4 regions of the Thalassotalea coralli genome follow, and region 1 is predicted to be linked to each of the others. Evidence: predicted binding sites of a transcription regulator. Region 1 holds the regulator's gene; each other region holds the start of a gene.
What was found. The regulator sigma-54, encoded in region 1, starts transcription at its own class of promoters, with help from an activator protein. The targets are predictions, from matches to a motif close to GTTGGCACGNNNNTNGNNT.

Region 1 (3,191 bases):
CGATTTAAATACTAAACAAATAACGTTGACGAAACATGATAAAACGAATTATTTCAAACAAGCGCAATAGGTTACTGGCAGTCATTCTTTGTGCGACTTTTTCAGTAAACGGCTTTGCTGCCGATGACGACCTTAAGCAAAAAATACACGTTGACGCATCGCGTTCTGCTGGCGATCTAAAAAATAAAATATTTAGCTACATCGACAATGTCGTCATTACACAAGGCAGCTTAAAAATAAAAGCAGATCTCGTTCAAGTGTTATCAAATCCAGATTCAGAGCCAAAAACCTATATCGCAAAAGGGTCTCCAGCAACCTTCGAGCAAATTTTAGAAGATGGTACGCCTATTTATTTACAAGCCAATGAGATTACTTACGAGCCGGCAAAAAATACTATAGTCATTTCGGGTAATGCAGAATTAAGGCAAGCAGGAAGCATGGTAAAAAGTAGCGTGATTACCTATAACCTTCTAACTGAGCAAGTGCTTGCAGATAGTAAAGACAACGAACGAGTACAAACCACTCTTCAGCCGAAACAACTGGAAAAGCTTAAAAAATGAGTGCAGTGTTAAGTGCTAGCAATCTAGCTAAATCATATAAAGGCCGCCAAGTTGTAAAAAACGTTGGCTTATCTGTTGAAGCCGGGCAAATTGTTGGTTTACTTGGCCCTAACGGCGCTGGCAAAACCACGTCCTTTTACATGATTGTTGGCCTTGTTAACAATGACAAAGGCAAGATCACCTTAGATGGTGAAGACCTTACACTATTGCCTATGCATGAGCGCGCGCGTCGAGGCATTGGCTATCTGCCACAAGAAGCCTCGATTTTTAGAAAGCTAACTGTTTATCAGAACATTATGGCTATCTTAGAAACACGTAAAGATCTGAACGCTATCGAGCGAGAAGAAAAACTCGAACACTTAGTTGAAGAATTTAATATCGGTCACATTACCGAAAACACAGGCATGAGCCTATCTGGCGGTGAGCGTCGTCGCGTAGAAATTGCTCGTGCGTTAGCGGCTGATCCTAAATTTATATTGCTAGATGAACCCTTTGCTGGCGTAGACCCAATTTCTGTCGGTGATATTAAGAAAATTATTCTACACTTAAAGAACAAGGGAATTGGTATTCTAATTACTGACCACAATGTACGTGAAACCCTCGATGTGTGTGAACATGCTTATATCGTCAGTCATGGAGAATTAATCGCTCAAGGGAATGCAGATCAAATTTTAGCGAATCAACAGGTACGAGATGTATATCTTGGAGAGCAATTCACGTTATAGTTGTGATAAGCTGTTAAAAAAACAAAACCAATAACCTTGGAAAGGATAAGAATTAGATAAATGCGCCCTAGTCTTCAACTCCGTATTGGACAACAACTGACTATGACACCTCAGTTGCAACAAGCGATAAAATTGTTGCAGCTGTCAACGTTGGATCTACAACAAGAAATTCAAGAAGCGCTTGAAAGCAATCCTTTATTAGAAGTTGACGAAGCAGCTTCCGCTAACCAAGAATCTCAGCCTGATAATTTAGAACAAGCTTTTTCTGAAACAACGGAAACGCCTACGGCGAATGATGGCTCTGAAGACGCCTCGCCAACCATTGATGAAATCAGCACAACAGAAGCAATGGATAAGTCTGATATTCCAGAAGAGCTGAATATAGACACCACTTGGGATGAAAGTTTCAGTGCAGGCGTATCAAATACAGGTGCCGCTGCTCCTTCAGAAGATTTTGTTTATCAAGGTGAAACCACAGACTCCATTCAAGATCACCTTCGCTGGCAAATGGAATTAACACCATTTACTGAGACCGACGAAGCCATCGCAATGGCAATTATCGACGCTATTGACGATGCCGGTTATTTAACGGTAACCACCGAAGATATTTTAGAATCTCTTGGCTTAGAAGATGTTGAATTGGATGAAGTAGAAGCTGTGCTTAAGCGCATCAACGTATTCGATCCAGTTGGTGTCGGTGCCCGCTCTATTCCTGAGTGTCTAATTATTCAATTAAACCAATTTGATAAAGATACGCCTTGGCTAGAAGAAGCCAAGCTAATCATTGGCGAGCACATTGACTTACTAGGTAACCGTGACTATCGCACCATCATGCGTAAGACACGCTTGAAAGAAGACCAATTACGCGAAATTATTCGTTTGATCCAGTCACTAGATCCTAGACCGGGCGACTCAGTGATCAAACAAGAAGAGCAATACATTATTCCTGATGTATCTGTTGAAAAGAAAAATGGTCGTTGGGTGGTTGAACTAAATCCAGATACTGCGCCTCGCCTTTCAGTAAACCAACAATATGCTTCTATGGCGCGTTCGATGAAAAATTCTAACGATAGCCAATTTATTCGTTCTAATTTGCAAGAAGCCAAATGGTTTATCAAGAGCTTAGAAAGCCGTAACGATACACTATTAAAAGTAAGTAACTGCATTGTTCAGCGCCAACAAGGGTTCTTTGAGCATGGCCCAGAAGCTATGCGCCCAATGGTTCTTAACGACATTGCCGAAGCTGTAGATATGCATGAATCTACGATTTCACGTGTAACCACACAAAAATACATGCACACCCCACGCGGGATATTTGAACTAAAATATTTCTTCTCTAGCCATGTGAGTACGGAAAATGGCGGAGAGTGTTCTTCCACTGCGATCAGAGCTTTAATTAAAAAGCTGGTCGCAGCAGAAGTGCCAGCGAAACCACTGAGCGATAGTAAAATGGCTGAGTTGTTAGCTGAGCAGGGCATAAACGTTGCAAGACGGACCATAGCCAAATATAGAGAGTCTCTAGGCATTCCACCGTCTAATCAGCGTAAAAGTTTACTGTAAACCTTGAAAGAAGGATGAGAGCTTATGCAAATTAATCTTGCTGGACACCATGTAGAAATCACTGAACCTATGCGCGATAGCGTTAATAAAAAGTTTGCAAAGCTTGAGCGACATTTTGATCACATCAACAATGTCTATGTAGTACTTACCGTAGAGAAGCTCAACCAAATTGCGGAAGCAACTGTTCATTTAAACGGTACCGAAGTTCACGCCAAAGCACAGAATGAAGACATGTATGCTTCTATTGATTCTTTAGTGAACAAACTCGATAAACAAATCCTCAAATATAAAGGCAAAATAAGCCAACACTAGTTTCAACTTCAATGAAAATATCCGACATCATGAC
Region 2 (3,191 bases), on a different contig from region 1:
CTTTATTGTTGATGTATATAGGGTATGCGGCTGTCAATATTACGGCCTTTTTATCTTCTGATAAGCGCCATTGTGATTGCGGGGTGCCGTTTAAAGCTGACTGGATATGCTCTCCCGTTAAATTTTGCGCATCGTAAAGTTTATCGACAAAATCTTTTGGCGGTGCGGTAAGTAAGCGATCAAATAAGGGTTTTAACCAAGATTTTAAGGATTGATGCCAATCAGAATCTTGATTGGCGATACGATTGTTTTGCCATAAACCGTCGGCTTGCTGAAGGTCACCTGCTTTAGCTAAAACCCGTCGGTGTTGGTCTACTACCCAAATACTGGAATTGGTATAGCTCATACCTTTAACAATTCTTTCTATCTCTGGCGAAGGAACCAAGATCGTGCCTAAGGTATCTACCGAGCGCGTGTCGGCACTGGCTATCGTCGCTAACGTGTCGCCAAAAGGTTGATCAACATCGTGCACAGCAAAGGCCAATTTATCACTGAATTTGGACAAAGGAATTCTAAATTCAACGTTATAGCCTTGATTCGTTGGTAGCCAATGCCCTTGAATATAATTGGCTACTTGTGGTCTGCCGCTAGGGTGATTGATTTGAAACGCATCTAGCCAGCCTCTTTGTCTGTTACTGATGGCTAAGCGCACAAAGTCATTGTTGGGTGTAGTAAATGCTAAGGTGATAAAGTCGTTTTTATCAATGCTTAATGCTTGCTTTCCACGAAATATTAAATGGTCGTCTATAACGCTCAGGAAAAAATAAACATATTTATCGTACTTGCCCACTGCTGCGGTAAACTGAACGGTGACATCTTCGCGTTTTAGTGGAACTTCTGTGGCTAACAGGTTATTAAAACCATAGTAATGGGCTTTTACTGTGAAATCTGGCCAGTCGGTAAATTTACCATCTAAGTTAATGGGTTGCGTTAACTGATAGCCGTATAAATCTTTTCCCTTTTCAACACTGGGTAAAAAGCTTGCTTGGTTATTAAAAAGGTTAGGCCGCTCATGCAAAGCAGTAGCTAATGCGCGAGCGGTACCGATAATAGTTTTTTCTTGGCCAAAGCGTAGGTACTTTTCCATTTCCCATACGTATTGATAGCCAAACCAAGGGATGGTAATGAGAAAGGTCGAAAGGAGAAGAAGTTTACTTCTGAGGCCAAATCTTAATTTCACAAGCTATTGCTCGCTCACTGTGTGCAGATTCCAGCGATAGCCCATGCCGTATACGGTTTCGATACAGTCAAATGCCAAGTCTATTTTATTAAACTTTTTACGAATACGTTTAATGTGCGAAGTAATCGTACTGTCATCAACATAAATTTTCGAATCTTGCATCAGTTGTTGACGGTTTTTAACGTGGCCAGGGTTTTTAGCAAGCGCGTGAATCATCCAAAATTCTGTAATGGTTAAATCAACTGTTTGTTTCTTCCACGCTATTGTCATGCGCTGACTATCAATGGTTAAATCGCCTTGTTGCAAAATATGATCAGCGGGAGTTGGTTTGTTTATAGCGTCTTGGCGTCGAAAAAGTGCTGCTATTCGAGCACTTAAATGAGCGAGGCTGATATCTTTTGTTAGATAATCATCTGCGCCTATGCGCAAGCCACTTACCGTATCAACGTCATTGTCTCGTGCGGTTAAAAAGATGATGGGCAAAGTATCAGATTGTCCTCTAAGCCATTGGCATAGAGTAAAGCCACCATCATATTCTTGCTCTAAACCAATATCTAAAATGACTAAATGCGGTAACTTTAAAGAAAAAGCCTGAGTCGCCGACTCGCGGTTTGCATAGGTTTGCACTTGGTACCCTTGGGCGCGCAATAAATCTGCATAGTTTTCTCTAATAGCTGCTTCGTCTTCCACAATGGCTACGTGCTTCAAGGTCATAACGTCTCTTTATTTTAACTAACCGCGTTGATACAGCGGCACTATAAACAAAAATTGAGCGAAAAGCGCGTAATTTTAGCAATTGCCATATTGTTGCCACATTTGCTCACCACATTGCCTTTTTTGCTACCAAATATCGCCCTAATTACTTGTTTTAATAAGAACAACTCAAACAGACACACACTTTTAGGATTTGCTGATGACAACTTTAACTCTAAACAAAAAACTACTTGCTTGTACTTTATCTTTAGCGCTTTGCTCTGCACCTGCTTTAGCAGGGCAGTCAGCGGAAGAAGAGCTACAGCAATTACAGTCGGAAAAACAAGATAACGAAGCGATTGGCTTAGGTACAGGAGCTGTTATAGGCGCTATCGTTGCTGGGCCTGTAGGTGCTGTCGTGACAGGCGTAGCGGGTATCATTATGGCATCTAGATATAATGCTGAACAAGAAAGTGAAATTCTAGCAAGAGCTCGAACAGAGGAAAAGAACGAATTTGAAATTGCGTTAAACAACTACCAACAAAAGCTTTTTGAAGCTGAGCAGGCATATCAGCAAGAATTATTGGCTATTCAGCAAAACAATCATGAGTCTGCACAGCTACAAGCAGAAAATCTTATGATGAGTTTACAGTTTCCAACGGGGTCAAGTGACATTAAACCACATTACAATCAACAAATTGAATCTTTGGCTAAATTACTACAGGCAACACCAAGCCTTAACGTAGACTTGTCTGGCTACACTGATTTACAAGGGAGTGAATCTACTAATCAGGCACTTTCAATTGCTCGCGTAAATTCCGTTAAACAAGCCTTGATCAATTTAGGTATTCAACCGGAGCGTATTCACTTGTATGCATTTGGCGAAAATGCACCGGTAGTGGCAAATAATGAAAACCAAGTGAGTTTCTACGACCGCAGAGTAGTTATCAAACTTCAGCAAGACCCAGCTACCAACCAACATACAGCTAAAAATTAGGAGGTGACTGACCAAAAAAACAGTGTTTTGACCGCGTGTTAACTCCCATCAATTAACACCAAACGTCAGCACTAATATTTAAACATTTTAAATTCTACTTTGATTATTGAAAGTAAAAAAACCAGTTAACGCTGGTTTTTTTTATTGGTTAAACATAAGCTTAAAATCTTATCCTCCTGTCAGCTATGAGGCACACAATGGTTAAGTGTTTAATTTTTCCACTCTTATTGTTAACTATCACCAATAGTTATGGGCACGGTATTCATTCAAGCAAGGAAAGAACAGATACTAATGGACCAGTCGTTAATACTCTTGTATCAA
Region 3 (3,191 bases), on a different contig from region 1:
ACGGTAAATATCAACTCAGATACAGCTTCTGTGCAATCAAGCACACAATGGTACGGAACATCTGCAGTAGACATTTCTAACGGAGATAGATACTACTCTTCTATTGGAAGCTCTAGCGGTGTTAATACGTTTAGAGTTAGTGCTGATAATACAGTGACTAATTATGCTTCAGAAAATCCATCTGGCTATCACGCTACCTCGGTAGTTGGCGGCAGTGCCTTCACGGCAATAAACCCAATTCCTGAACCTGCAGCATTTGCGTTAATGGGTTTTGGATTGTTTGGCCTAGCGTGTACTCGCCGTCGTAAAAGTAAATAAACGCCGCGAGCTGCAAAGTAAGTTGTGACCACATTACAGTGGTCACTTCCATAAGACCATGCATAGCTAAAGCATGTGTGTTTTTTTAATTGTTATTCTGTTGAAACCAGCTGATTGATATAACCGCTTTTATCTAGGATAACGATACCTTCTTTAATGTAACGACCTTTCTCATTAACTGCAGACACTTTGTTATAGACTAGTAAAACGTCACTTACCCTACTCAGAGATTTTGATTGCTTAGTTGTTAAAAAAAGGGGGGGTTGTGGTCTGTTAGTAAACAATTAATGGTAGCACTATACTGCTGAACCATTCGATCCTTCACCAGCATTGCCCGTGACTTTCGATAATAGTCAAATCTGTAGTGATTGAATCGGATTTGTTATGCTTAGTTTCTTGAGTTAACTTGAGAGTAATTTTACAGCGTTAAGTTCTTCTCTCTCACTTTTTAGATTCTTTACAATAGTTATAGATAATATAAGCCAACAAAAAAGCACCAACGAATGGTGCTTTTACTTGGCAATAAAGCTTGTATTATTGCTTTTTCAGTTTTCGAGACGCTAAACCGATAATACCTAATGCGAAGACCGCGAGGGTAGAAGGTTCAGGAACCTTTGTTGAATCACCTATGTTTACCGTTATACCATCCCTTAAACTTGCATAATTACCAGTGTATGGACCAATGAACGACGTATTGTAAGTACCTTCATTGAAGGCTGAGAATGCCATACTTGATAACAATGTACCTGTAATAGAAACAGTTGTTCCAGAAGTTTGGCTTCCTGGACTTCCACCACGTAAACCTAGAGCATAGCTACTCCCTGTGTTGTATCCTCGATAGAAATCACTAAATGCAAAGCTTTGATCGCCAAAAGTAAAGCTTCCTGAACCAGCAGTAATACTAAATGCAGTACGGTTTTCTGAAGCCCATAAATTTGAAATAGCACTAGCATTTAGCCAAATGCCGTTATACATATGGCCCGAGGATGTTAATACATCTGAGCCACTAAGGTTGAATTCAGCGAAGCCACCATTATCTTTAATATCAATAATTAACCCAGCATTGGCAATTCCACTCAAAGATAAAACTACACCAGCTACAGCCGCTTTTAACATTTTTACATTCATTTTATTTCCTTTGTAAAACATTCCCTTAGGAGGATGGATATCATTTTGTTAATAAAATTACCTGCAAGCGCTTATCGTGCCAAATTTTAAAAAGTTTTACTTTTCAGTATGTTAGGTTTTTTTGTATAGTGGGTTAAGCATAGTTAACTAAAAAGTGTAAAATTTACAGACACTTACGAGTTATGCAGCGCAGTGCGTTAAAGTTGCGTATTAAGGGGGTGAAACCGTTCAATTTAACTTAGATATTAAAAAAGACTTTGATTCACTAACAGGGTACTTATCCTGTATAATCCGCCCACTAAAAATCATCTCAACCATCAATGAGCGCACTATGACTGTTGAACAATTCGATCCTTCTCAAGCTAAGCAAACGACAACGCTAGAAACACCTAACAAGGTGATTGAAGAGCAAGCGGCGAAAGTCGACCATAGTCAAACCAATGGCTCGCGTATTGGTTTCGTTTCACTGGGCTGTCCTAAGAACCTTGTGGATTCAGAGCGCATTCTTACTCAGCTTCGCACTGAAGGTTACGATGTTGTGCCTAGCTATGACGATGCAGATATGGTGATTGTAAACACCTGTGGCTTTATTGACTCAGCGGTGCAGGAATCATTAGATACGATCGGTGAAGCGCTAGCAGAAAACGGCAAAGTTTTAGTGACGGGGTGTTTAGGGGCGAAAGAAGACGAGATTACGGAAATTCACCCTAATGTTCTTGGTGTTACTGGCCCACACGCTTATGAAGAGGTATTGAGCCAAGTTCATGAGCACTTAGAAAAGCCGAAACACAATCCTTTTGTGGATTTGATCCCTGATCACGGAGTAAAGCTAACGCCTAAGCATTTTGCTTACTTAAAAATATCTGAAGGTTGTAACCATCGTTGTACTTTCTGCATTATTCCATCGATGCGTGGCGATTTAGATTCTCGCCCGGTTGGCGAAGTTATCGGTGAAGCGAAGCGTTTAGCGAATGCTGGCGTAAAAGAGTTGCTCGTAATCTCTCAAGATACGTCTGCATATGGAGTTGATGTAAAACATAAGATGGATTTTGCTGAAGGCATGCCAGTTAAAACCCATATGAAAGCACTTTGTCAGGAGTTGGCAAAATTAGGTGTTTGGGTTCGCTTACATTATGTTTACCCATATCCGCATGTAGACGACATTATTCCGTTAATGGCGGAAGGAAAAATACTGCCGTATCTAGACATTCCGTTCCAACATGCTAGTAAGCGTATTCTTAAGTTGATGAAGCGTCCTGGCAGCTCTGATCGTGTTTTAGAGCGTATCAAGAAGTGGCGAGAAATTTGTCCAGAATTAGTCATTCGTTCAACTTTTATTGTTGGTTTTCCGGGAGAAACAGAAGAAGAGTTTGAAGAGTTATTAGACTTTTTACGCGAAGCTCAGTTAGACCGCGTTGGTTGTTTTAAATATTCTCCAGTTGAAGGTGCAACCGCTAACGATTTACCTGATCATGTTGCAGAAGATGTGATGGAAGACAGGCTTCAGCGCTTCATGGCAGTACAAGCTGAAATTAGTGCAGCTAAATTACAAGCGCGAATCGGTCAAGAATATCTCGTTATTATCGATGAAGTTAATGGTGAAGGCGCTGTAGGTCGCTCGTATATGGACGCACCTGAAGTAGATGGTAAAGTTTATCTAACTGATGAATTTGATGTAAAACCAGGCGACCAAGTGTGGGTACAAATAATCCATGCCGATGAACATGATGTTTGGGGCGTTAAAG
Region 4 (3,191 bases), on a different contig from region 1:
CATTATTTCAAAGGAGCACGGAACACATCGAGTAGAGCTAAGTACAAATTATGAAGGTGGTGCAGTGGCAACGTCAGCAGATGATGAAATAATGTACCCTGCGATTGCTAAAGCGACTAAAAAGCTTGATGCAGCACTAAAACACAGAAAAGGACAACTTAAAGCGAATTTACATAGTAAGCCAACGTCTTCGGATCACGAAGTAGCTTATGAAAGAGTTCAAACTCTCGACTTAACTTAATCTATTTATCTGGCAGTGAGTGAACTAGGGTGTTTACTCACTGCACTTCAATCAATCTAATCAATTATTAGCCCAGTGCGGCCCCAACGAGGAATAAAGTAATTATCGTAATCGAGTGAAAATGCGATTCGGTCACTTTTACCAATTATTTCGTGTCTAGGAACAAAACCGATTACACGAGAATCTGCACTTTGATCTCTATTATCACCAAGTACTAGGTAGTGGTTAGCGGGCACTTTTACCGTGTTAAAGTTACTAAAGCTACTATTTTTCTCAGTTAGCTGTATGGTGTGGCTAGCAAAGTCATTTGATTCTTTAAAAATAATGCTATCATCTGACGCTTCAACTAACTGATAAGTTAATACGTTTCCATTGACGATAAGTTGGTTATTGATGAGTGCTACTGTGTCACCAGGAATCCCAATAACGCGTTTTATGAGCCTTTTATTAGCAACGCTTGATTCAAAAATAATGATATCGTTAATTTGCGGGTCACTTAGCTTTTTAATAGAAGTTAACGTAAAAGGAATACGAATATCATAAGCGAGTTTGTCAATTAACACTCTGTCTCCTTCTACGATTGTAGGTTTCATCGAGCCAGTTGGAACGTCATTCCAATCTGCAACCGCACTTCTAAATACTAACATTAATGCAATAAATACGATAAAGCCGCGATTGTCATGCCATATGCTTTTTAATGATTTCATCTAAATTAATCCCTTCTAAAGTGTTTTGTTACAGGGTTAGTCGTTATTCTGAAGAAATTATTACGATTAATTGTTGTAGCGAGTTGAAAGTGTCGTTGGTCAATTAAGCTAATAAGAGGCTAATATCACTAAAACCTGTTTTCAAAACGAAAAGTCGAGAATAGCTTGTTTTGTATAAAAGCTAATAAATACAAAAAGATAATTATTGTGGCATTGTGTTTGTATAGTTAAGTGTGTCATCGAATAAATAAGGACAAAATAATGAGAACTTTGATTGCAAGCACACTTTTATTATCGACTACAGCTTTTGCCCATGATTCCCACTTTTCAACTGATTCATGTGAAGCCTCTCTAAATGCAGGATTAAACATCAACAAAAACCATGTTGAGTTTACAAAAAATGACAAAGTTCTATATCGTATTGAACAAGATAAATACTTAATTATCGACGGTGATACAATTTCTTTATCTGGAGAACAGCAACAGCTTGTAACTGATTACTCAACGGAAATTAGAGAGCTAGTTCCACAAGTAAAAGATGTTGCAATTGAGGCGGTACAGTTAGCAACTGAAGGCATCAATCTAGCTTTTAATGAACTGCTTGGTGATGGCAACTCCATTTCGACCGATTTAACTACTGAGTTAAATACCATTAAAGACGAAGTGAACAGTAAATTTGATAGCGGTGAGTTTTCAATTGATGAACATGGTAATTTACAATCTGACTTCTTTGGTGAAGAGTTTGACGAACGTGTTGAGCAAGCTGTAGAAAATATAGTACAAAAATCTCTGGGAAGTTTGTTAATCGCACTAGGTCAGCAAATGGTTTTCTCTGGTGGTGATATGGATGCGTTAGAGACTAAGATGGAGAAGTTTGGCGAACAAATTGAAAGTGAGATGGAACAACGTAGCCAGGAACTTGAGCATAAAGCAGAAAGACTTTGTGATAATGTTTACACCATTGACCGCCTTGAAGAGAAATTAAAGTCTTCTATAAAGGGTTTTCCTCAAACTGATGTGATTGATACTAAGAATACCAGTCGTAATAGAGCTTAATAATTATTAAATTGTTAAATGATAAAGTAAAAGCGCAGCAATAGCTGTGCTTTTACTTTATCTGTGTTTTCGTGAATAATGAGCAGCCTTATACCGACGGTACGCTTAGTTCATGCATCGAATTCACAAGCTCTATCAACAAAGAAAACAAGCTTCGACTAAACCTTTTAATGCGCGAGGGAAGGGGGTAGATAGGTGCACACTTTGTTTAGTTGCCAAGCATAATTGTATTTGCGCATGGCGTAAACCTGCCAAAAGTCGAGCGGCTTTTTTGATTGTTTATCATGACAAAGAAGTACTGAAACCGAGTTCTACAGGTAAGCTAATAGCAGACATAATTCCAGAAACGTATGGTGTTATTTGGCAACGTACAGAGTCTAATCCGTTAGTGATAAAGCTTCTTGCAAGTGAAGATTATTATCCAATAATTGTATTTCCTCATAGCTTTGCTAAGCCTGAACAACAGAAAGTGCATCAATTAGACGATTCTCTAATTCCAAATAATAAACAGCCTTTGTTTATTATGATTGATGCAAGTTGGCGTGAAGCTCGGAGAATATTTAATAAAAGCCCGTATTTACAGAATATTCCTATGTTTTCCTTATCTAACGAATGTTTGTCAAACCTTAAGCAGGTGAATGCCTACAATATTCGAAAAGTGGATAACTCAGCTCATTTTTCTACGGCTGAAATAGCAAGCCAAGTATTACTTAGTTTTGGGGAGAGGCGAAACAGTCAGTTGTTGCATCAATGGCTTAGTGTGTTCAACTATTATTATCAAGAAAGCGTTTGCCAAGAAAACAAAGGCGACTCAAGCGCGCTAGCGCAGTATATTCGACTTTTAAAAGCATAAAAAAAAGCGACTTATTAGTCGCTTTTTCATATTTATAATTCGTTCAGTTTTACTGATTCTTTTTTCTGCGAGTTACCGCTAAACCTAAAGTACCTAGTAAAAACAGTAACGCTGTTTGAGGAGCAGAAACTTTAATAGTATCGTCCGGCGTAAATGAAGCTAAACCTTCAATAATGTCATTTGCACATGTCATAGCCCAGCGGAACGCAATTTGGTTAGCTGTTGCTAGAGATGTACCTGATACATCAAACTGTAAACGTAAATTTCTATAACTACGACTTCCAATGTAGTATTCGTCGCTGCTATCGCCAAAACCCCAGTTTGAAGTTGAGTG

Region 2: pdsR (proteobacterial dedicated sortase system response regulator) is a predicted target of sigma-54. The motif match lies at 1,940-1,958, and genes of this name have one in related genera.
Region 3: ACOB80_RS14695 (PEP-CTERM sorting domain-containing protein) is a predicted target of sigma-54. The motif match lies at 1,512-1,530, and genes of this name have one in related genera.
Region 4: ACOB80_RS13245 (DUF2884 family protein) is a predicted target of sigma-54. The motif match lies at 1,155-1,173, and genes of this name have one in related genera.

Annotation. Positions count from the first base shown of each region.
Region 1 is NZ_JBVVBK010000007.1:288,459-291,649, reverse strand. It holds gene lptC (LPS export ABC transporter periplasmic protein LptC) at 1-70, shown strand, start outside; gene lptA (lipopolysaccharide transport periplasmic protein LptA) at 36-560, shown strand; gene lptB (LPS export ABC transporter ATP-binding protein) at 557-1,285, shown strand; gene ACOB80_RS17900 (RNA polymerase factor sigma-54) at 1,346-2,845, shown strand; gene hpf (ribosome hibernation promoting factor) at 2,870-3,157, shown strand; gene ptsN (PTS IIA-like nitrogen regulatory protein PtsN) at 3,169-3,191, shown strand, end outside.
Region 2 is NZ_JBVVBK010000002.1:488,895-492,085, reverse strand. It holds gene pdsS (proteobacterial dedicated sortase system histidine kinase) at 1-1,180, opposite strand, end outside; gene pdsR (proteobacterial dedicated sortase system response regulator) at 1,184-1,888, opposite strand; gene pdsO (sortase-associated OmpA-like protein PdsO) at 2,094-2,870, shown strand; gene ACOB80_RS07540 (MBL fold metallo-hydrolase) at 3,068-3,191, shown strand, end outside.
Region 3 is NZ_JBVVBK010000005.1:345,667-348,857, reverse strand. It holds gene ACOB80_RS14700 (PEP-CTERM sorting domain-containing protein) at 1-318, shown strand, start outside; gene ACOB80_RS14695 (PEP-CTERM sorting domain-containing protein) at 853-1,446, opposite strand; gene rimO (30S ribosomal protein S12 methylthiotransferase RimO) at 1,778-3,191, shown strand, end outside.
Region 4 is NZ_JBVVBK010000005.1:32,519-35,709, reverse strand. It holds gene hpf (ribosome hibernation-promoting factor, HPF/YfiA family) at 1-241, shown strand, start outside; gene lepB (signal peptidase I) at 298-948, opposite strand; gene ACOB80_RS13245 (DUF2884 family protein) at 1,210-2,004, shown strand; gene ACOB80_RS13240 (tRNA-uridine aminocarboxypropyltransferase) at 2,117-2,857, shown strand; gene ACOB80_RS13235 (hypothetical protein) at 2,907-3,191, opposite strand, start outside.